DNA from 3 places in the Janthinobacterium sp. 78 genome. Region 2 is predicted to be linked to each of the others. Evidence: predicted binding sites of a transcription regulator. Region 2 holds the regulator's gene; each other region holds the start of a gene.
The links. Region 2 encodes HrcA, which represses chaperone genes, less so after heat shock. Its sites were predicted from a motif close to TTAGCACTCNNNNNNNNNGAGTGCTAA; they were not measured.

Region 1: a site for HrcA is predicted at 1,375-1,401, ahead of rpoH (RNA polymerase sigma factor RpoH). Genes of this name have one in related genera too.
Region 3: a site for HrcA is predicted at 5,873-5,899, ahead of groES (co-chaperone GroES). Genes of this name have one in related genera too.

Annotation. Positions count from the first base shown of each region.
Region 1 is NZ_QENT01000001.1:1,262,242-1,269,451, reverse strand. It holds gene C8C92_RS05625 (ATP-binding cassette domain-containing protein) at 1-229, shown strand, start outside; gene ftsX (permease-like cell division protein FtsX) at 226-1,146, shown strand; gene rpoH (RNA polymerase sigma factor RpoH) at 1,559-2,458, shown strand; gene C8C92_RS05610 (hypothetical protein) at 2,548-2,814, opposite strand; gene C8C92_RS05605 (hypothetical protein) at 2,993-3,445, shown strand; gene C8C92_RS05600 (antibiotic biosynthesis monooxygenase) at 3,442-3,789, opposite strand; gene C8C92_RS05595 (cytochrome P450) at 3,786-4,901, opposite strand; gene C8C92_RS05590 (helix-turn-helix transcriptional regulator) at 4,978-5,670, shown strand; gene C8C92_RS05585 (DUF3667 domain-containing protein) at 5,804-6,643, shown strand; gene C8C92_RS05580 (ABC transporter ATP-binding protein) at 6,707-7,210, shown strand, end outside.
Region 2 is NZ_QENT01000001.1:6,027,254-6,034,463, reverse strand. It holds gene mmsB (3-hydroxyisobutyrate dehydrogenase) at 1-206, shown strand, start outside; gene C8C92_RS26555 (hypothetical protein) at 394-975, opposite strand; gene C8C92_RS26550 (hypothetical protein) at 1,011-1,613, opposite strand; gene C8C92_RS26545 (HAD family hydrolase) at 1,859-2,584, shown strand; gene hrcA (heat-inducible transcriptional repressor HrcA) at 2,702-3,718, shown strand; gene fur (ferric iron uptake transcriptional regulator) at 3,758-4,189, opposite strand; gene C8C92_RS26530 (outer membrane protein assembly factor BamE) at 4,313-5,014, shown strand; gene dapB (4-hydroxy-tetrahydrodipicolinate reductase) at 5,034-5,843, shown strand; gene C8C92_RS26520 (barstar family protein) at 5,852-6,178, shown strand; gene C8C92_RS26515 (CaiB/BaiF CoA-transferase family protein) at 6,292-7,210, opposite strand, start outside.
Region 3 is NZ_QENT01000001.1:5,302,920-5,310,129, reverse strand. It holds gene C8C92_RS23420 (oligopeptide:H+ symporter) at 1-880, opposite strand, end outside; gene C8C92_RS23415 (GNAT family N-acetyltransferase) at 999-1,580, opposite strand; gene C8C92_RS23410 (MFS transporter) at 1,655-2,905, shown strand; gene C8C92_RS23405 (hypothetical protein) at 2,910-3,419, opposite strand; gene groL (chaperonin GroEL) at 3,644-5,293, opposite strand; gene groES (co-chaperone GroES) at 5,344-5,634, opposite strand; gene C8C92_RS23390 (hypothetical protein) at 6,161-6,907, shown strand; gene C8C92_RS23385 (DUF904 domain-containing protein) at 7,037-7,210, shown strand, end outside.

The sequences.
Region 1 (7,210 bases), 4.8 Mb from region 2:
CGCCAACAAGGTGCTCGACGCCCTGAAAGCGTTTCACTCGGTGGGCGTGACCTGCCTCATTTCCAGCCATGACGAACAGATGCTCGACGCCGCCGCCCGCGTGATCCACCTGAAAAACGGCCAGTTGGTCGCCATCGACAAGGCCACGCAGGCGCCCGTCTTCGCGCCGCCCGATCCCGATTTTGCGCCCTCCCCCGGCCCCGACGATGTGCAGGGAGAGCAGGCATGAGAGGCTGGTTCCGTCAACACCGCTTCGCGCTCGGTTCGGCGCTGATCCATTTGCGCAAGTCGCCAGGCGGCTTCCTGTTGAACGTGCTCGTCGTCGCCATCGCCCTGTCGCTGCCGTTCGCCGGCTTGACCATGCTCGACAATGTGCGTCCCATGTCGGAACAGATGTCGGTCGACCCGGAAATCAGCGTTTTCCTGAAGATCGACACGCCGCGCGAGCAAGCCGTGGCCCTGGCGGGCGCCATGCGCAAGATCGTCGGCGCGCAAAAGGCGAAGATCGTCTTCATTGCGCGCGAAGAGGCGCTCGATACCCTGAAAAACAAGAACGGCCTGGCCGACGTGCTCAGCACCCTGGGCGACAATCCCTTGCCCGACAGCTATGTGCTGAAACTCGATGCCTTCAGCAGCGCCAGCGAAGCGCAGGATGTCGATGCGGTGGCGGAGCAGCTGCGCCACCTGCCATTCGTGGAGTCGGCGCAAGTCGATTCGGCCTGGGTCAAGCGCCTGGCGGCCCTGCTGGGCGTGCTGCGCCTGGTGCTGCTGCTGCTGGCCATTACCCTGGGCGTGGCCGTCATCGCCGTGGTCTTCAATACCATACGCCTGCAAGTGATGCAGCAGCGCGATGAAATCAGCATCTCGAAACTGATCGGCGCCACGGACACCTTCATCCACCGCCCCTTCTATTACACGGGCGCCCTGCTGGGCCTGTGCGCCGGTGCGCTGGCCCTGGGCGCGGTGGCGCTGGCCATGCAACCACTGAATACCGCGATTGCCGAGTTTGCCCGCCTGTATGCGTCCGAATTCCAGCTCGTGCCGCTGGCGCCGCTGCCGATGGCCGGCTTGCTGGCCGTCAGCGCCGGCCTGGGCCTGATCGGCGCCTTCCTCTGCGTGCAGCGCCACCTGGCGCGCCTGAACTGACCTTGCCTTCCCTCCCATGGCGGCACCGCAGGCGCCGCCATGCGTCCCCACAATGCTGTTATCTTGATATTTAGCAAGTATTCTTAAGGTTCGCTTCAGCCAGAGGCCGTAGACTAGCTACGTTGTCGTGAAGCGGCCTGCAGCGCTGTTCAGATCACCGTTCATACACATTTATCAAGCATTCATTCGCCATAGCATTTAGGCTATCAGGACGATTAAATGTGCTGATTGGCACTCTCAAGCAGAGAGTGCTAATATAGGGACATACCAACAGCAGAACCGCCATGGACGCCAGATGAAGATGGTGCCGCGATCTGCAAGTGCAAGACCACATACGCAAAACGAACAGACAATCGGGCCACGTCGCGTGACATGGCCAACTGGAACAAAGCAAGACTACGAGGGAGAAAACATGACTATGATGTCCGCTACATCCGCATTGGTTCCGACCAAAAGTAATGCGCTGGGCCTCGGGTTCACTGGCAATCTGGGCAATATCGACGCCTATATCTCGGCCGTGAACCGCCTGCCCATGTTGACCCACGATGAAGAAATCTCGCTGGCAACACGCCTGCGCGAAAAAAATGACCTGGCCGCCGCGCAAGAACTGGTGCTGTCGCACCTGCGCCTGGTGGTCTCGATTGCCCGCGGCTACCTGGGCTATGGCTTGCCGCACGCCGACCTGATTCAGGAAGGCAATATCGGCTTGATGAAAGCCGTGAAACGCTTCGACCCGGACCAGGGCGTGCGCCTGGTATCGTATGCCATGCACTGGGTGAAAGCCGAGATGCACGAGTACATCCTGAAAAACTGGCGCCTGGTCAAGGTCGCGACGACGAAGGCACAGCGCAAGCTGTTCTTCAACCTGCGCAGCCACAAGACGGGCCTCGATGCGATGACGCCGAAGCAGATCGATGCGCTGGCCAAGCTGCTCGACGTGAAACGCGAAGAAGTGATCGAAATGGAAACGCGCTTGAGCGGACGCGACATCGCCCTGGAATCGCCGACCGACGATGAAGACGACAAGTTTTCGCCGATCGCCTACCTGTCGTCGGAGCAAAGCGAGCCGACCAAGGTGCTGGAAGCGGAACAAGTGACGCGTCTGCAATCGGAAGGCCTGGAAACGGCCTTGAGCAAGCTCGACGCCCGTTCGCGCCGCATCATCGAAGCGCGCTGGCTGGCCAACGACGACGGTTCCGGCGCCACCCTGCACGCTTTGGCAGAAGAGTTCGGCGTATCGGCCGAACGCATCCGCCAGATCGAAGTGGCGGCACTGAAAAAAATGAAGGGCGCGCTGGCCGCCTGGGTGTAAGCACAAGCAATGCCGCAATGCAAAAGGCGCCGCAAGGCGCCTTTTAGTTTTACAAATGATATTTATCAACAGATAAACATTGTCAGCCCTTATGCTGCAGCCAAGCCCTTGGTGATCAGCTCGGCGACCAATTCATTCAGATCCGCATCGCGTTCCTTGGCCAGGGTCTGCAATTGCAACACCAGATCGCTGTTCAGCTTGACGGCGAATGGCACCAGGCCCAGTGCCTGATCGCGCTTGCGCTGCTCGCGGCGGTCGACGACCACCGCTTCCTTACCGAATGCACCGGCGCCGGGAACATTCATCTTTCCCATCAGTTTCTTGGCATCGCTTTTCGCCAGGGCAGTTTTTTTCATGGTTGTTTCCTGATTTTCAAAACAGCCATTTTACGCAGTAATCGGCGCGCCGCGTGGCCGGCGCATCAATTCATCGGCAGCACGCCAATAGTGCGCCGGAAAAATATCATTTTGTTACTATCATTTTATCCCACGTGCGAACAAGCACGCCCGGGACGTTCTACCTGAAAGGAAAAACATGTCTACTCTGAACCACTCTTGTCGTACCCTGCTGCTGCCCCTGCTCATCGCCTGCCTGGCCGTACTGGCTGGCTGCGGCGCGGCCGGCAGCGCCGGCGACGCGGAAAACACGCCGCGCAGCGTCACCCACGTACTCTCGCCGGGCGAACAGGTCGCCATCACGGCCACCGATACCCTGAAACTCGAGCGCGTCAACGACAGCCGCTGCCGCAAGGGCGCCGTATGCGTGTGGAAAGGCTATGTCAGCTACAGCTTCAGTTTGCTCAATAGCGCGGGTGCCACCGACATCGTCCTGTCCGACTCCATGCCCGGCGCCGCCAGTTCCGTCAGCGTCAACCACCTGACGTTCACCCTGCTCGACGTCGACCCGGCCACGCCGCCCGCCCTCAACGCGGCCGCGGCCACGTATCGGGTCAAAGTAAAAATCACGCAGGGCGCGCTGCCCCGCTAAACGCTGTGACGTTGGCGACTGTCGGCAGGCGCCTGTTGGCGGTCCAGCATACTGTAATCGCGCACGACGGCGGCGATGCGCAGCCGGTAATCGTCAAATACGCCCTGCCGGCCGGCCGACTGCGCCGCGCGGTGCGCTTCCAGCTGCCGCCACTGCGCCAGCGCCGCCTCGTCGCGAAAGAAGGATAGCGACAGCAATTTGCCTGGCTCGCTCAAGCTGCAGAAGCGCTCGATGGAAATGAACCCATCGACTTCATCGAGCAAGGGCCGCAGGGACGCCGCCAGGTCCAGATAGTGCTGGCGCCCTTCGACACTGGGCCAGACTTCGAAAATCACGGCAATCATTTCATTTCTCCTGGGCTAAAGACGGGGATGCGGGCATTCAGCGACGGCAGGTAGCGCCACGCCAGCGGCATGCGTTGCAACGCATCGGCCCACGCCTGAAGGCAAGCCGTGGCGATGGTGTGCGCGATGGACTGGCCCGGACAACCGTGGCGGCCATGGCCAAAGCCCAACTCCGCATCGCAAGCGCCGGCCAGCACGACGACGATCATCTGCCCGGCCGGCACGCGCACGCCATGCACTTCCACGGCATCGGCCGTGTAGCGGCGCGTGTTGTGGATGGCGGGATCACGCTGGCTAACTTCGCGCAACAGGGCCGGCCATCGCTGAGGGGCGGCGCGCAGTGACGGCAGCAAGTCAGGCTGCGCGCGCAAAGTCACGATGGCATTGCCCAACAAGCCGGCTGTGGCATCGCACGTCTGCGACAGCAAGCCCACGAGGTTGGCCAGCAAGCCGCTCCCCATGGCATCGGTCTCTGTCACGATACTGGCCAGCAGGCTGCCGGGCCTCACATCGCCCTCGCGCAGCAAGGCGGCAAAAGCTTGCAGCAGGGCGTCGGCTGCCACTTGCGCGCCGGCCAGTTGTTCACCATTGCTCAGCGGCGACAGGCAGGCGACAAAATCGCGCGTCCAGGCGGCCAGCGACGGCCATTGCGCTGGCGCAAAGCCCAGCAAGTCGGCCATGGCGAACAGGGGCAGTTGAAAAATCGCATCGTTAAGCTGGACAGCATCGCCTGGCATGCGATCACCAGCAAGATGCATCGCCCGCTCCTGCAGGCGCGCCAGATCCACCTGGCCCAGCGCGCGCGCCAGCACCTGTTTTGGCACGGCATGCCGTTCGCCATCGTTCATACGCACCAGTTCGGCAAAAATCGCGCTGCACGGCGTGCCCGCCAGAGTATCCGGTACAGGCTGTCCAGTCGGACGCACGCGGCAAGCGGGATGTGCCAGCACGGCCAGCACGCCGGCCGCGCCCGTCGCCAGCCAGCAGTCGAGTGAGGCCTCGAAACTCAGCGGCGGGCCATCCGCCAGACGGCGATAGTAATCATATGGCGCCGCATGGGTGACGGCAGCGAAAGGGTCGGCGGGGTCGATAACAAAGTCGGCAAGCGGCATGCGCATTCCATTGCAGTGAGGTAGGGACACGAGTATGCTGGTCCTTCCACCACAACACTTCGCCCACGAACGAATCATGGATGACAAACTTCCTTCGGCCGACATGGGTCTGGCGCAACTGGCCGGCGCCATCGCCGAACCGGCCCGCGCGCGCATGCTGTGCAGCTTGCTCGACGGCCATGCGCGCACGGCGACGGAATTGGCCACGCTGGCCGAAGTGGGCGCCTCGACGGCCAGCGCCCATCTGAGCCGCTTGCGCGACGATGGTTTGCTGTCGATGGTGGCGCAGGGCAAGCACCGCTATTACCGCCTGGCCAGCACGGAGGTGGCGCGAGCGCTGGAAGCGCTGCTGGTGGTGGCCGGCGTGCCGGCGACGCCCTTTTCGCCCTCCACGCCCGACCGCCTGCGCCAGGCGCGCACTTGCTACGACCACATGGCCGGCACGGTGGCTGTCACCGTGCACGACCAGTTGCTCGCCCAAGGCTGGCTGCTCGACGATGAAGGAGAATATCGCCTGTCGGAAGCGGGCGCGGCCGGCATGGCGGCGCTGGGCATCGACGTGCCGCAATTACACAAGCAGCGCCGCCGCTTCGCCTGTGCCTGCCTGGACTGGAGCGAGCGGCGTGCCCACCTGGGCGGCGCGCTGGGTACCGCCATCCTGCAACTGGCCCTGCGCCAGCGCTGGGCCGAACGCGAACTCGACAGCCGCGCCCTGCGCCTCACGCCAGCCGGTGAACGGCGCCTGCTGGCCTCCTTTGGTGGAGGCTGAACGGCGCAGCCTTTTTGTATCTCGGAAGCAACGAAAAAGATAAAAATGTGCTTTTATCATTCTTTTCATTCATCATAGGCTGCGCCCTTGAGCGATCATTTTTTGGCCATGGAAAGAGTTCATCTTGAAAACAGTGTCATCCAGCACCTGCCATAACTGCAATACCGATGCGCCAGGCAACTTCTGCAGCGCCTGCGGCCAGACGACGACCCTGCACATGCCCAGCGCACGCGAATTCCTGCATGAATTTGTCGCCCATTATGTGGCGCTCGAAGGCAAGCTCTGGCGTACCCTGGCCTTGCTGCTGTTCCGTCCTGGCGCACTGAGCAATGAATACATCGCGGGACGCCGCGTGCGCTACGTCGAGCCGCTGCGCGTCTACCTGACCTTCAGCATCCTGTTCTTTGCCATCCTCAAGTTCAGCAGCCCCGCCGTATTCCTCACCGTCCATGGCCAGCAAGCCCAAATGAGCGCCCATGGCACCCCGCAAATTGCGGCAAACAAGTCATCGGCCATGCAGGTCAGCATCTTGGGCCAGACACCCACGCTGCCGCAGCAATGGCAAGACTTCGAGCAACTACCTACGGCCGAGAAACAAAAACTCGTGGTGGACAGCTTTTACCATTACGCGCCGTACGCCATGTTTTGCCTGATGCCGCTGTTCGCCCTGTTCCTGAAAATCCTTTACCTGGGCAGCGGACGGCGCTATGGCGAACATTTCCTGTTCGCGCTGCATACGAATGCCTTCGCCTTCATCACGATGGCGCTGATGACCTTGATCCCCGTCAACATCATCCGCCTTGCGCTTGGCGCCTGGCTGCTGGCCTATCTGCCCTGGGCCATGTGGCGCGTGTACCGAAGCGGCAAACTCGCCACCATCTGCCGCTGGCTGGTATTGATGGCAGCCTACGGCATCGCCATGAGCCTGGCGATCCTGGCCTGCATTGCCATCGGCGTCATGCTGCGACATTAAGGGACGCGCCGGCGGCGCCGTCTCGGGCTATCATCCTGCACGCTATCTTTTTTGGGATGCACGATGATTGCCTTTGAAGGCTTGTCCAAACAGTACGGCACGTTCGAGGCCGTCAAGCCGCTGACCTTGCAAGTGGGTAAAGGTGAAGTCTTCGGCTTCCTGGGTCCGAACGGGGCGGGAAAAACCACCACCATCCGCATGCTGATGGGCATCCTGGTGCCCAGCAGCGGCCGCGTGCTGGTCGATGGCCTCGATTGCCACCGCGACGGTGCCGCCGTCAAGCGCAAGGTGGGCTACCTGCCCGACAACCCGATCTTTTACGATTATTTGCGGGGCCGTGAAATCCTGCAATTCGTCGCTGAAATGCATGGTTTTACGCGCGCGGAAGCGGCCGCCCGCGCCGCGCGCCTGTTGACGGAGTTCGGCCTGGATGAAGCGAGCGAGGATTTCGCCGTCAATTACTCGCTGGGCATGAAGAAAAAACTGGGCCTGGCTTGCGCGCTGATCCACGATCCGGCCGTGCTGATCCTCGACGAGCCGATCAACGGCCTCGACCCGCGTGCCTCG
Region 2 (7,210 bases):
ATTACACGGGCGGCTTCGGCACGGCGCTGATGCTGAAAGACCTGGGCCTGGCGCAGCAGTCGGCATTGTCGGCAAACGCGCCCACGCCCTTGGGCGGCCTGGTGCGCCAGCTGTACCAGATGCATGCGCAAGCCGGTTATGCGCAGCAGGATTTCTCCAGCATCGTGCACATGCTGCAGCCTGGTTTGCAAACGCCTGCCGCCTGAGAAATTTTGGGCAAAAAAAAAGCCCGCTGGTAAAAGCGGGCTAAATCCAATTCTTGGAAGAGTTGGAGGAGACAGATGCATTATGCTGCATCGCCACATATAACTCCAATTTATCTTTGTAATATCAATTATATATTTACGTGATATCTCTTCCGGGTAGCCGCATGGCGGCTACCGTTCCCGCACCTCAGGCCGGATTACAGGCGATCTGTACGGTGGTGACGTTGGCGCTGCCCATGGTGCCAGCGCCTGTGCCTGGCTGTACGACGCACAGCAGCCCCTTCGGCTGGGTGGAGACGCCGACGCCATAGGTAGTACCATCGGCGACAGCGCCGACCATGGTAAAGGTCTTGGCATCCTTGGCCACCGTGGTTGTTACATTACCGTTAATCAGCACCAAGCCGTCTACCGTCAGGCCGGAAATCGTGCCGCTCACGCTATACGTATTTTGTGAACAAGAAACAGCGGCGCTGATGTTGACGTAATGGCCAGCCGAACCGGAGCCATTACTGATGCCGCAAGTCATATGGGCCGGTTGTTGCTTGAAGGTGATGTTGTAGTCGGTGCCATAGTCGATGCGCTTTTTAAAGGTAAACGAGGTCTGGCCGGCTGCAATCGGCAGCTCTTCTCCGCCATTGGCCAGGATCAGGCCATTGTTGTTCAAGTTGCTGACGGTGCCGCTGACATCATACGAGGCCTTGCCGCCGCAAGCGGCCAGTCCCAGGGTCAGCAGCAGCGCGGCGAGTGGGCGCAGGCAGGATAACTTCATGTATTTCTCCAAAATTAGGTGACGGATCGCAAGGATTACTGCGGCGTGCAGTCGAGTGTGGCCGCGGTCGTGGGGGCAGAGCCCATCGTGCCGACCGTATCGCTGCCGTCGGCACTGGTGGAACCCTGGAAGCGGCACGTCAGGCCCGTTGGCTGTGGAGGCAGTATGGAAATACTGTATGGGGCGCCGTCAGCGACCTTTTCGAATGTGTAGGAGTCGGCGCCAGCCAGGGGGCTGATGCCGTTGGGGCCCATCACCAGGTGCAAGCCGCCGGCGGTCAGGCCCGTGATCGTGCCGGTCAGCGGGTAGGTATTGGTCACGCAGCTCACCACGGCCGTGCTTGCGGAATAGCTCGTTGCCTTGCCGACACCGTTGGTAATCGTGCACACGGCGCCCTTTGGCTGCTGCGCGATGCTGATGTCGTAGCGGTCATCGGTCTTGACCAGCTTGGTGAATACAAACTGGGACTGGCCTGCAGGAACGGACAAACGTTCGCCATCATTCAGCAGAATCAGGCCATCTTTTGCCAGATTGGAGACTTGGCCACTCAGATACAGGTTGCCGCCGCTGCCGCCGCAAGCTGCCAGTGTGACGGCGCAAGCCGCCGCCAGCATCGAGCGCAGGTACAATTTTTTCATACATTCTCCAAAACGAATCAGGTTGGGTAGCGCAACGCGGACGCTGGCGCCGCATTGGAATGGCGCCTATTTTAGTCTATCTGGCAAGCCGAATGATCTTGCCTTGTATCACCCTGTAACAATTTTTCGCCGGGAAGCGCTGGCCCGGCCCCATTTCACGGAGGCGCAGCCAAGCCGGCGGCGGCGATCGGTGCGACAATAGCTACACTCTGCGCAGCGTGACGCAGCATCCTATTGTGAGTCCCATGTCTCTTGCCCCTGTCAAACCCGCCGTGCCGCCCAAGGCCATCCTGTTCGATCTCGACGATACCTTGTGGCCCATCGCGCCCGTGATTGCCGCTGCCGAAACCCTGCTGCATGACTGGCTGGCCACGCATGCGCCCCGGGTGGCGCAGCAGTTTTCCATCGAGGTGCTGCGCCAGCACCGCCTGGCCATGCTCAATGCGCAACCGCATTTCCATGGCAATTTGATCGAGTTGCGCCGCGCCGGCCTGCTGTCGGCCTTCGAAGCTGCCGGCGAGGATCCCGCCCTGGTCGAGCAGGCCATCGTGCACTTCCTGGCCGCGCGCAACCGTGTCCAGCCGTATGACGACGTCTTGCCTGGCCTGGCCTGGATGCGCCAGCGCATGCTGCTCGGCTCCATCTCGAATGGCAATGCAGACCTTGAAATTATCGGTTTGGCGCAGCATTTCAAGGTATCGATCGCCGCCAGCGAGTTTGGTGTGGCCAAGCCCGACGCCAGCATCTTCCTGGCCGCCTGCGCGGCGCTGGACGTGGCGCCGCATGAAGCCGTGTATGTGGGCGACGACCTGTATTTCGACGTGACGGGAGCGCAGGGGGCGGGCATGCGTGCCGTCTGGATGAACCGCAAGGGCAGCGATGCCCACCTGGCCGCCGGCGTGCAGCCCGACGCCATCTGCGGCAACTTTGACGAGTTGCTGCTGTGGCTGCAGGGGCAACTGGAAGATTGATCGCCGCAGGGCGGGCGAACGTGCATAATAGGTGCTGTTACTGCACGTTCGGCCACTGTTGTTGCCGCTTGATTAACAATGTGTTTGTTTAAAGAATATTTGCTTACCTGAGACACCATGCAACTCGATACACGTGCCCAAACACTGCTGAAAGCCCTGGTCGAGCGATATATCGCCGACGGCCTGCCGGTCGGTTCGCGCGCCTTGTCGAAAATTTCCGGCCTGGACCTGTCGCCGGCCACGATCCGCAACATCATGGCCGATCTGGAAGAGCTCGGTTATGTGTCCAGTCCGCACACCTCGGCCGGACGCATCCCCACGCCGCGCGGCTACCGCATTTTTGTCGACACCTTGCTGACCGTCCGGCATCTGGACGAACACATGGTGGAGTCGCGCATGCGCCTGCAGACGCCGCAGCCGCAAAAAACCATCGCCAACGCGGCGCAGATGCTGTCGTCGCTGTCGCAGTTTGCCGGTGTCGTGCTCAGTCCGCGCCGCGAATCCGTGTTCCAGCAAATCGAATTCCTGCGCCTGTCCGAAAAGCGCATCCTGCTCGTCATCGTTGCCCCCGGCGGCGACGTGCAGAACCGTTTATTGCTGACGGAGGCTGATTACACGCCGGCGCAACTGGTGCAATCGGCCAACTATATCAACCAGAATTATGGCGGCCTGTCATTCGACGCCGTGCGCGTACGCCTGCAGGGCGAACTGCGCCAGTTGCGCGACGACATGGGCAGCCTGATGCAGGCGGCCGTGGAAGCGGGCAGCGAAGCGATGGCCGACCATAGCGACGACATGGTGATTTCCGGCGAACGCAACTTGCTCAGCGTGAGCGATCTGTCATCGAATATGCATTCGCTGCGCCAGATGTTCGACATGTTCGAGCAAAAAACGGGCTTGATGCAGTTGCTCGACGTGTCGAGCAAGGCGACGGGCGTGCAGATTTTCATCGGCGGCGAATCGAACCTGGTGCCGATGGATGAGATGAGCGTGGTGACGGCGCCGTATGAAGTCAACGGCAAGATCGTGGGAACGTTGGGGGTGATCGGACCGACGCGCATGGCCTACGAGCGCGTCATTCCGATCGTCGACATCACGGCTAAATTACTGTCGAGCGCACTCAGCCATCATTAATCGTACTGCCAGCCGCCCCGTGGGAGCGGCAAGCGTGGGTCAGGCGGTTTTATGCGGGCAAGCCGTCTTGATGCAGTTACCGTAGATGGCCAAAGCGTGTTCGGCGATCTTGAAGCCGCGCTCTTCAGCCACTTTTTGCTGGCGGATTTCGATCTCTTCGTCGAAGAATTCTTCGACCCGGCCACAGTCGAGGCACACCAGATGGTCGTGGTGGGAACCTTCGTTGAGTTCGAAAATCGCCTTGCCGGTTTCAAAATGGTTGCGGTTCAGCAAGCCTGCCTGTTCAAACTGGGTCAGGACACGGTAGACAGTTGCCAAACCGACATCCATATTGTCGGCCAGCAGAATTTTATAGACGTCTTCTGCTGTCAGGTGGCGTACCGGGCTACTCTGGAAGATATCGAGTATCTTCAGGCGTGGCAAGGTGGCTTTCAGGCCGCTTGCCTTGAGATCACTAGGATTGTTACTCATGTTTGTTGCTCGTATGTGGGTCAGGTGCTTTATCATATAGCGTTTTGTCGGGGAGTGCCAAAATATGCATTTTTTGGCAGGCCGGTCACTCCTGGCGTTTTGTTCATCCAATTGAGGTCATTTATGCGCGTAACACCGGCTGTATTGCCATCTCTCTGGCACCGTATTTCATTTCGAGCACCAGTCGTGGCAGGCATGGTCTGTGTCGCGCTGGCCATGTCCGGCTGCGCCAGCCGTGGCATCCTTGGCGAAAAGCCGGCAGCCAGCCAAAAAGAAGGCAAGGAAGTGGTTCCTGAACAGGGCGCACAAACGACTACCATTACGCCGTTGCAAAAATTCATGTGGTTTTTCTCGCCGTATCGTCCTGATATTCAACAAGGCAACTTTGTCTCCGAAGAGATGCTGGCCCAGTTGAAAGTGGGCATGACGCGCGATCAGGTACGTTTCGTCCTCGGCACCTCGTTGCTGACCGACATTTTCCATGCCGACCGTTGGGATTATCCATTCCGCCTGGCCCGGGGCAGTGGCGAAACCACGAGCAGCCGCGTGGTTGTGTTCTTTGATAAAGAAGGCAAGGTGGCACGTTTCGAAGGCGGCAACTTGCCGACCGAGAAAGAATACATCGACCGCATCGCCGGTCCGTCGCCGTTCGCCAAGCTCGCCAAGGCCGATGTGCCTGCCACCGCCGTGCCGTCGCCCGTGGCGCCGAGCGCCGTGCCCGTGCCGGCCGATGCCGCTCCTGCCATTCCTGTGAGCAAGCCTGACGTTGCACCTGCAACGGCGCCTGCCGCCGAGCCTGCACCTGCTGCCGAACCCACCAAATAAGTTGTTGTAAGAGAATAAAATGACTGAACTGAAAATCGCCATCGCTGGCGCCAGTGGCCGCATGGGCCATATCCTGATCGAAGCCGTCAGCAACGCCCCCGACGCCGTGCTGGCCGGTGCGCTCGACCGCGCTGGTTCACCGTCCGTCGGCCAGGACGCCGCCGCTTTCCTGGGCAAGCCGGCTGGCGTGCTGATCGAGTCCGACCTGGCCACCGGCCTGGCCGGCGCCGATTACCTGATCGACTTCACGCGTCCCGAAGGCACTTTGCAGCATCTGGCGTATTGCGCCGAGCATGGCATCAAGATGATCATCGGCACCACCGGTTTCGATGACGCGGGCAAGGCGGCCATTGCCGCCGCCGCTGAAAAGACGGCCATCATGTTCGCGCCGAACATGAGCGTGGGCGTGAATGTCACCATGAAGTTGCTGGAACTGGCGGCGAAAAGCCTGTCCGAAGGCTACGACATTGAAATCATCGAAGCGCATCACCGCCACAAGGTCGACGCGCCATCGGGCACCGCCCTGCAAATGGGTGAAGTGGTGGCCGGCGCCCTGGGCCGCGACTTGAAAGAATGCGCCGTGTACGGCCGCGAAGGCGTGACGGGCGAACGCGATCCGTCGACCATCGGCTTTGCCACCATCCGCGGCGGCGATATCGTCGGCGACCATACGGTGCTGTTTGCCGGTATCGGCGAGCGCATCGAGATCAGCCACAAGTCGAGCAGCCGCGTCACCTACGCCCACGGCGCGCTGCGCGCCGCGCGTTTCCTGGCCGACAAGCCGACCGGCCTGTTCGACATGCAGGATGTGCTGTCGCTGAAGAACTGAGGAAGATCATGGCCACTGCCATCCTGAATGGAAAAGACATCACCGACGAAGCGAGCTTTCACGCCCAATGCGTGCCAGCCTTCGGTTTCCCCGCGTTTTACGGCAACAGCATGGATGCCTGGGTCGATTGCCTCAGCTATCTGCGTGACGACGAAAACATGACGCAGTTCCGTTTGAAACCGAACGAAGTGCTGGACATCGTCGTGCAAGACGCGGAGGCAATGAAGGCGCAAGTGCCGGACTTGCTGGAAGAAATCACCTTCTGTATCGCTGGCATCAATGAACGCTATGAAGACTATGGCGAAAAGCCGGCGTTGAAGCTGGTACTCAAGTGAATAGAATCGTAGGTCGGATTAGGCCCTGCGGGCCGTAATCCGACAACATTGTTGGCTGTGCAAGTCGGATTACGCGCAAGCGCTAATCCGACCTACGTCCAGACGACCAACATTTACACCACCTTGCGCTCGCGCAAGCCGTCAATCTCCGCACTGTCCAATTCCAGCCACTGCTGCAGCACCTCCTGCGTATGCTGCCCCAGCAGCGGCGGCGGCAAACGGTATTGCACGGGCGAGGCCGACAGGCGCACGGGATTGGCCACCAGCGCAACAGTCCCCGCCGTCGGATGCGGCATCTCCACTTTCAAGCCACGCGCGACCACTTGCGGGTCGGCAAAGACCTGGTCGATGCGGTTGACGGGACCGCACGGCACGGCTTGCGCCTCGAAGGCGCTGATCCACTCGGCCGTCGTGCGCATGACCGTGGTCTGGCGCATCAAGGGAATCAGGATCGCCCGGTGCGCCACGCGCTGCGGATTGGTGGCGAAGCGTTCATCCTGTGCCCACTCGGGGTGGCCGGTGACGGCGCAAAAGCGCGAGAATTGCCCATCGTTGCCGATCGCCAAAATCATGTCGCCATCGGCCGTCGGGAAGTCTTGATACGGCACGATGTTCGGATGCGCATTGCCCATGCGCTGCGGCACTTTTCCCCCACATAAGTAATTGGCCGCCTGGTTGCCCAGCGCCGCCACTTGCACGTCGAGCAAGGCCAGGTCGATATGCTGGCCCAGGCCCGAGCGCTCGCGTTCGGCCAGCGCCGCCTGCACGGCGATGGTGGCATATAAACCCGTCAGGATGTCCGTCTGCGCCACGCCCACTTTTTGCGGCCCGGCGCCCGGCTGGCCATCGGGCACGCCCGTGATGCTCATCAGGCCGCCCATGCCCTGGATCAGGAAGTCATAGCCGGCGCGCGCCGCATATGGCCCATCCTGGCCGAAGCCCGTGATCGAGCAGTACACGAGGCGCGGATTGAGTGCCAGCAAGCTGGCCGCATCCAAACCATATTGCTTCAAGCCATCGAGCTTGAAATTT
Region 3 (7,210 bases), 720 kb from region 2:
CGAGGATGCGCAGCACGGCGCGCACGCCTTCGACGGCTTCGTCGGGGTGGATGCCGCGCGCGCGTTCCAGCTGCATGGCCGTGCCGATGCTGCCGAAGGCCAGCAGCAAGACCAGCGCCGTACATGCGGAAATGACGAAGCCCCATTCTGGAATGCTGTAGAACGCGTACAGGGCGCCGATCACGCCCACGTAGGCGACGTACAGGCCAGGACGCGAACCGCCATCGACGCGCGCCAGCAGGGCCGTGCGGGCCACGCGGGTGAACGAGTCGGGATTCGGCGGCGCCGGCGGCACGTGCACGTATTTCTTGGCGCCCATCCAGAAGACGAGGGTGGCGGCCAGCATCATCAGGCCCGGGATGCCGAAGGCGATCGAGGGACCGAAGTCGCGCAGGAACATCGGCATCAGCAAGGACGCGAAGAAGGAGCCGAAGTTGATGATCCAGTAAAACAGGTCGAAGACCAGCTTGGCCTTGTGCTTGTTGGTCTGGTCGAACTGGTCGCCGACAAACGAGGCCACCAGCGGCTTGATGCCGCCGGAACCGAAGGCGATCAGGAACAGGCCGAAATAGAAGCCGTTGACGCTGTTTTCAAACAGGGCCAGGCAGGCATGGCCGGCGCAATACACGAGGCTGAGCCAGAAGATGGTGTTGTACTTGCCGAAGAAGCGGTCGGCCAGCCAGCCGCCCAGCAGCGGGAAGAAATACACGCCGATGACGAAGGTGTGGAACACGTGCTTGGCTTCGCCCGTGCGTTGGTCGATCGGGATCATCAGCAGCAAGGTGCTGATGAGGAACGGCGTCAGGATATTGCGCATGCCGTAAAAGCTGAAGCGTTCACAGCCTTCGTTGGCGATGATGTACGGTATTTGCCGCGGCATTTTGCCCGTGGCGGTTTGTGTCTCGGCCGATGACATTGGCTCTCCCCCAAGTTTTTTTTGTAAGCCGCGATGCTAAGGCCTGCCGCGTTTGCTTGCAACAGAAAAAACGGCCTGTCCGCTATTTCGCAGGGATTTGTAAGGTATTGATTTTCATAAAGACATTACTTTCGGCACTTGGGCTTGCACTTGCACTGGCACTGGCACGAGCGGGGCGGGGCAGCAACAGCTGCAGTGGCAGCATGCCCTCCGCTGCGGGACCGTCCGCCAGGGTAAAACCGCAGCCCAGGTACAGGCTCAACGCCGCGTGGTTGTCCTGCGCCACGGCCAGGCGAACGTGGGCCAGCTCGGGAATGGCGCAGGCATGGTCGATGGCGGCCTGCACCAGTTGCCGTCCCGCGCCGCGTCCACGCGCCTGCGGCGCCACATACACGCCCCACAGACTGGCCTTGTCATGCACGACGGCGATCGGTTCGCGGCGCAGGCCGGCAATGGCGATCAATTGTTCTTCGTTGAAAGCGCCAAATATAATTTGGTGCGAGGTGGCGCGCAAGCGCTGGGCGATCTGTGCCAGCGGCAAACCGCTTTCCGCTGCGTGCGTGGTGCAGAAGGCGGCGGGCAGTTCGGCGATGCCGGCCAGGCGCAGCGCGCGGTAGGCGCTGGCGTCGTCTGGTGCAAGGGGGCGGACAGAGGTGGCGGGCATGTGGACGAGTATCGCGCTTCGATGCCAGAAAGTAAACCTTGCCGTCCACCGCCGCCATCCTTAAGATCTGCCGCATGAAACCTGTACCGAACCCTTCCCCTGATATGTCCGCTGGCGCGGCCCTGACGCCGGCGCGCGAACGCGCGATGCTGTGGCTGCTGGCGCTGACGCAATTTACCGTCATCATGGATTTCATGGTGATGATGCCGCTGGCGCCCCAGCTGATGCAGGCGTTCCACATCGGTCCGGCGGCCGTCTCGGGCGCCGTGTCCGCGTATGCCTGGTGCGCGGGCCTGTCCGGCTTGCTGGCGGCCACGTATATCGACCGCTTCGACCGCAAGCAGCTGCTGTTGACCATGTTTTGCCTGTTTACCGTGTCGAACCTGGCTTGCGCGCTGGCGCCGAATTTTCATGTGCTGCTGTGGTCGCGCGCGTTTGCGGGGCTGACGGGCGGCGTGCTGGGCGCCATCGTCATGGCCATCATCGGCGACGTGATCCCCGCCGAGCGGCGCGGCGCGGCCACGGGCATCGTCATGACCTCGTTTGCCATGGCGGCCGTGGGCGGCGTGCCCATCGGCGTGGTGCTGGCCGCACACTTTGGCTGGGCCTCGCCGTTTTTCCTGCTGGTCGTGCTGTCGCTGCTGATCTGGCTGGGCGCGGCGCGCGTGCTGCCCTCGCTGACGGCGCACATGGGAGCGGCGCCCACGCCGCTGCGCCAGGTGCTGCCGAAGTTGCTGGCGCTGTTCCGGGAACGGCGCCACCTGGAAGCGTTTGCCTTGTCCATCGTTAACATGACGGCCGGCATGCTGGTCATTCCCTTCATCTCGCCTGTGCTGGTGGGCAATCTGGGGCTGGCGCCGGCCGACGTCACCTGGGTGTATCTGGCGGGCGGCTGCGCCACGATCTTTACGGCGCGCCTGATCGGCCGCTGGGCGGACCGGGTCGGCAAGCAGCAGGTGTACCGCTGGGTCTCCCTGATGTCGATCGCGCCGCTGCTGCTCATGACCCACTTGCCCCAGTTGCCGCTGCTGGCGCTGATGCTGGTGTTTCCGTTTTTTATGGCTCTCGTCTCGGGACGCACGATACCGCTGCAGGCGCTGCTGACGACGATCCCGGAGCCGCACAAGCGCGGCGCGTTTCTGAGTGCCAATTCGGCCTTGCAAAGCCTGGGCAGTGGCCTCGGTGCCTGGCTGGGCGGCCTGACCCTGCAGACGGACGCGGCCGGCCATATCAGCGGCTATGGCATCAATGGCTGGCTGGCGGCGGGTTTGTCGCTGTGGACGGTGTGGTGGGTGGCGCGCGTGCGCGGCGCGGCGCCGGCCTAGGGCGTTATTGTATGGCGATGCGCTGCATGGGCGCGCTGTCCTTGCGCCATTGTTCCAGGCTGATCAGGTCACCTGTGACGATGTCGTCGACGAGGATGCGCTTGCCATCGGGCGTGACGACAAAGCTTTCCCAGCGGTGGGCTGCGTCCGGCGTGCTTTCGAAAAAGCTCAGCTGATAGCTGGCGACGCCATCGACGAGGCGCGTCTCGGGCGACGTTTCCATTACGGCGCCATGCGCGCGGCCGCCCGATGCCTTTTCGATATGCGCCGACCACGCCTTGATTTCCGGCAACGCCAGCAGCGCATCGACGGCGCGCGCGTTCTGCTCCTGCGCCGCCTGGCTGTTCGCGGCCGGGGCATTGCTTGCGTGCGGCGCGCCCTGCTGGTGCACGTAGAAAGCGACTAGCCCGGCGGCCAGCAAGCCGGCCAGGATGCCGGCAATGATGGTGGTTTTGGAAGAAGAGGCGCGTGGCGGCATGATGGTGGCATGGGAAAGAAGGACGATGGCGGCCATGCTAAAGCAAAAAGTGCAGGCGGGCAATCGCCGGGCTTGCTAAATGGTATGGCCAAACGGGTTTGCCAAACGGGTTTGCCAAATACATCGGCGAAAAAAAAGCTACCTTCCGTAGAAGATAGCTTTCGGGGCTGCCGGGCAGGCGCTGGCAGCTTTTGGTCTGCCTGTCCTGTCCCGGCGATGCATCCCCGCGTGCCGTCGCCTGCGCGCGGGGATGCCGGACATTACATCATGCCGTCCATGCCGCCCATGCCGCCCATACCACCCATGCCGCCGCCCATGCCGCCGCCTGCTTTGTCGTCAGCGATTTCGCAGACCATGCAGTCGGTTGTCAGCATCAGCGAAGCGATCGAAGCGGCGTTTTGCAGCGCCGAACGGGTCACTTTGGCTGGATCCAGAACACCCATTTCCACCATGTCGCCATACGTGCCGTTGGCAGCGTTGTAGCCGTAGTTGCCCGTGCCAGCCAGTACGGCTGCCACGACGACCGAAGCTTCTTCGCCAGCGTTTTGCACGATCATGCGCAGTGGCTCTTCCATTGCGCGCAGGACGATCTTGATACCGGCATCTTGATCAGGATTGTCGCCCTTGACCGTGATGTTGGCGCGTGCGCGCAGCAGGGCTACGCCGCCGCCTGGCACGATGCCTTCTTCCACGGCAGCGCGGGTCGCGTGCAGTGCATCTTCAACGCGGGCTTTCTTTTCTTTCATTTCGACTTCGGTGGCTGCGCCAACCTTGATCACGGCAACGCCGCCAGCCAGTTTGGCGACGCGCTCTTGCAGTTTTTCACGGTCGTAGTCCGAGGTCGCTTCTTCGATCTGTACACGCACTTGTTTTACGCGTGCTTCGATCGATGCTGCTTCGCCGGCGCCATCGATGACGATGGTGTTTTCCTTGCCCACTTCGATGCGTTTCGCCTGGCCCAGTTCGGCCAGGGTCACTTTTTCCAGGGTCAGGCCGACTTCTTCAGCGATCACCTGGCCGCCGGTCAGGACAGCGATGTCTTCCAGCATGGCTTTGCGGCGGTCGCCGAAGCCAGGTGCTTTCACTGCGCACGTTTTCAGGATGCCGCGGATGTTGTTCACAACCAGGGTGGCCAGCGCTTCGCCTTCGATGTCTTCTGCGATGATCAGCAGTGGACGGCCAGCTTTGGCGACTTGTTCCAGTACCGGCAGCAGGTCACGGATGTTCGAGATTTTCTTGTCGCACAGCAGGACGAATGGGCTGTCCAGTACGGCAACTTGTTTCTCTGGGTTGTTGATGAAGTATGGCGACAGGTAGCCGCGGTCGAACTGCATGCCTTCAACGATGTCCAGCTCGTCGTTCAGCGACTTGCCGTCTTCCACGGTGATGACGCCTTCTTTGCCGACTTTTTCCATCGCTTCAGCGATACGCTCGCCGATCGAGTAGTCCGAGTTCGCCGAGATCGCGCCAACTTGGGCGATTTCTTTGGTCGTGGTGCAAGGACGGGCGATTTTCGCCAGTTCTTCGACGGTCGCAGCAACTGCTTTGTCGATACCGCGCTTCAGGTCCATCGGGTTCATGCCGGCGGCAACGAACTTCATGCCTTCGCGCACGATGGCTTGTGCCAGCACGGTGGCGGTGGTGGTGCCGTCGCCGGCGTTGTCGCTGGTGCGGGAAGCAACTTCCTTGACCATTTGCGCGCCCATGTTCATGAGCTTGTCTTTGAGTTCAACTTCTTTCGCTACCGACACACCATCCTTGGTGACGGTAGGGGCGCCGAACGAGCGCTCCAGTACGACGTTGCGGCCTTTCGGGCCCAGCGTTACTTTGACTGCGTTGGCGAGGATATTGACGCCTTCGACCATCTTGGCGCGCGCTGCGTCGCCGAATACTACTTCTTTAGCTGCCATGTTCAATTCTCCTGAGTTTCGGGATGTATCTGTCTACAACGTGGAAACAATTACTTGACGACGATCGCCATGATGTCTTCTTCGCGCATGACCAGCAGCTCATCGCCGTCAACTTTGACGGTTTGGCCGGCGTACTTGCCGAACAGGACGCGGTCGCCCACTTTGACATCCAGAGGACGGACTTTGCCGTCGTCGAGAATCTTGCCATTGCCTACGGCAAGGACTTCGCCTTGATCCGGTTTTTCAGCAGCTGCATCAGGAATGATGAGGCCGGACGCAGTTTTGGTTTCCTGGTCGAGGCGTTTGACGATGACGCGATCGTTCAATGGGCGCAGATTCATACAAAACTCCTTAAAGTTCAATGGATAAGTGTTGCTAAATGAATACATGTCCGGCACAGCGCCAGACCTGCTTTCAGTGACCGCCGTTGAAAGCAGCCCGCAACGGTCAAGCAAACCCCATGGCATCGGTGCGTGTCGGCTTGAGCAGTGGTGCATCGCGGCGTCGCCCGCCGCGTAGCGTTCCCTGCTGTTGTCCGGCATGCACCATCAGTCCTGAGGATTGCTACGAAAGAGTTTGTTAGCACTCTCTACTAACGAGTGCTAATTATAGGGACGGTAGGGGGCTTATTCAAGGGCTTATTCTCCGGGAAGATAAGCTTAGACGTTCCGCGCAGCCTGCATTTACGCAGGGTTTGCGCAAACGCAAGCCTCGCTCCCGGGCGTCAGCAACATCAGCGACTCTAGCATGCCCTCCGGGCGGACGGCGTTCCTGTACGCACAGGAAACAGAGTTTTACTATGGACTTTGATAAGATGATTAGAATTGCATATCAATATCGCCATTCGCACCTGAAAGCTCACTCACCATGCCATCGACTCTTTCCCGTCCCGCCCTGCGCCTACTGGGCGCCGCCGTCCTCGGTTTTGCCTGCCTGGGCAATGCCGCCGCGCACACGCCCAGCATCGCCGACGAGATCACCGTGGCCACCCTGACGCCGCAGGAAAAAGAGAGGCTGCTGGGCGATTTGTTCAACGACCTCAACAAGGACGACGACGACCAGGAAGCGCATGTGTGGGACAACGGCGGCGACAGTGGCGTGCTGGTGAAAGTCACGTATAACTTCAGCAACTCCGGCATGACGGAACACAGCCTGAAGGCACACATCTGCCGCGACCTGAAATTCGTCGTCACGGCGGGCGGCAAGTCGCAAGACCTGAGCCGGCGCACCTGTTCGCAAAACAGCGGCAAGTGGGACGTGCAGGGCAAGGACCCGGCGCCCGCCGTGTATCCGCCTTTCCTGTCCGACGTCACCATCGCCAAGCTGAATGCCAAGGAACAGCAAGCCTTGCTGACGGCCGCCGTGCGCACTTTGAAAGATGAAGAGGATGGCAAGACGCGCCAGTGGAGCAACAAGGGGTTGGGCAATGCAGTACCGCTGGCAGTGCGCCTGACGCCCTCGGGCACGGACGCCAAACCTGGCAGCTACCGCCGTACTTGCCGCGATTTGACGATGGTGCTTGACGGCAAGGGCGGACAACAGACGCTGGTGCGCCGCTCGTGCGAAAACCGCTATGGCGGACTCGATATCGAAGCCGATTACGTCGACGAGTAAAACGCTGCCATCGCGGCGCCGGCAGATGCGCGCACTTGGCGAAAAGCGCCGGAAAAAGCCTGTATTGTCCGCCAACTGCCCTGCATTGATGTAAATATGTGTGACAGCGGCGTGATTCGATTGACGCCCATGGAGCGTCCGCCCTATAGTGGCGGGATGATTTCCGAATTCAACGAATTATCCGACAAAATAGGCCTGCTGGCCGAAATGACCCATGCGCTGCGCCGTGAAAACGCGCAACTGCGCAAGGACAATGCCGCGCTGGCCGCCGAGAACGCCCTGTATGTGCAGCGCATGCGCGAG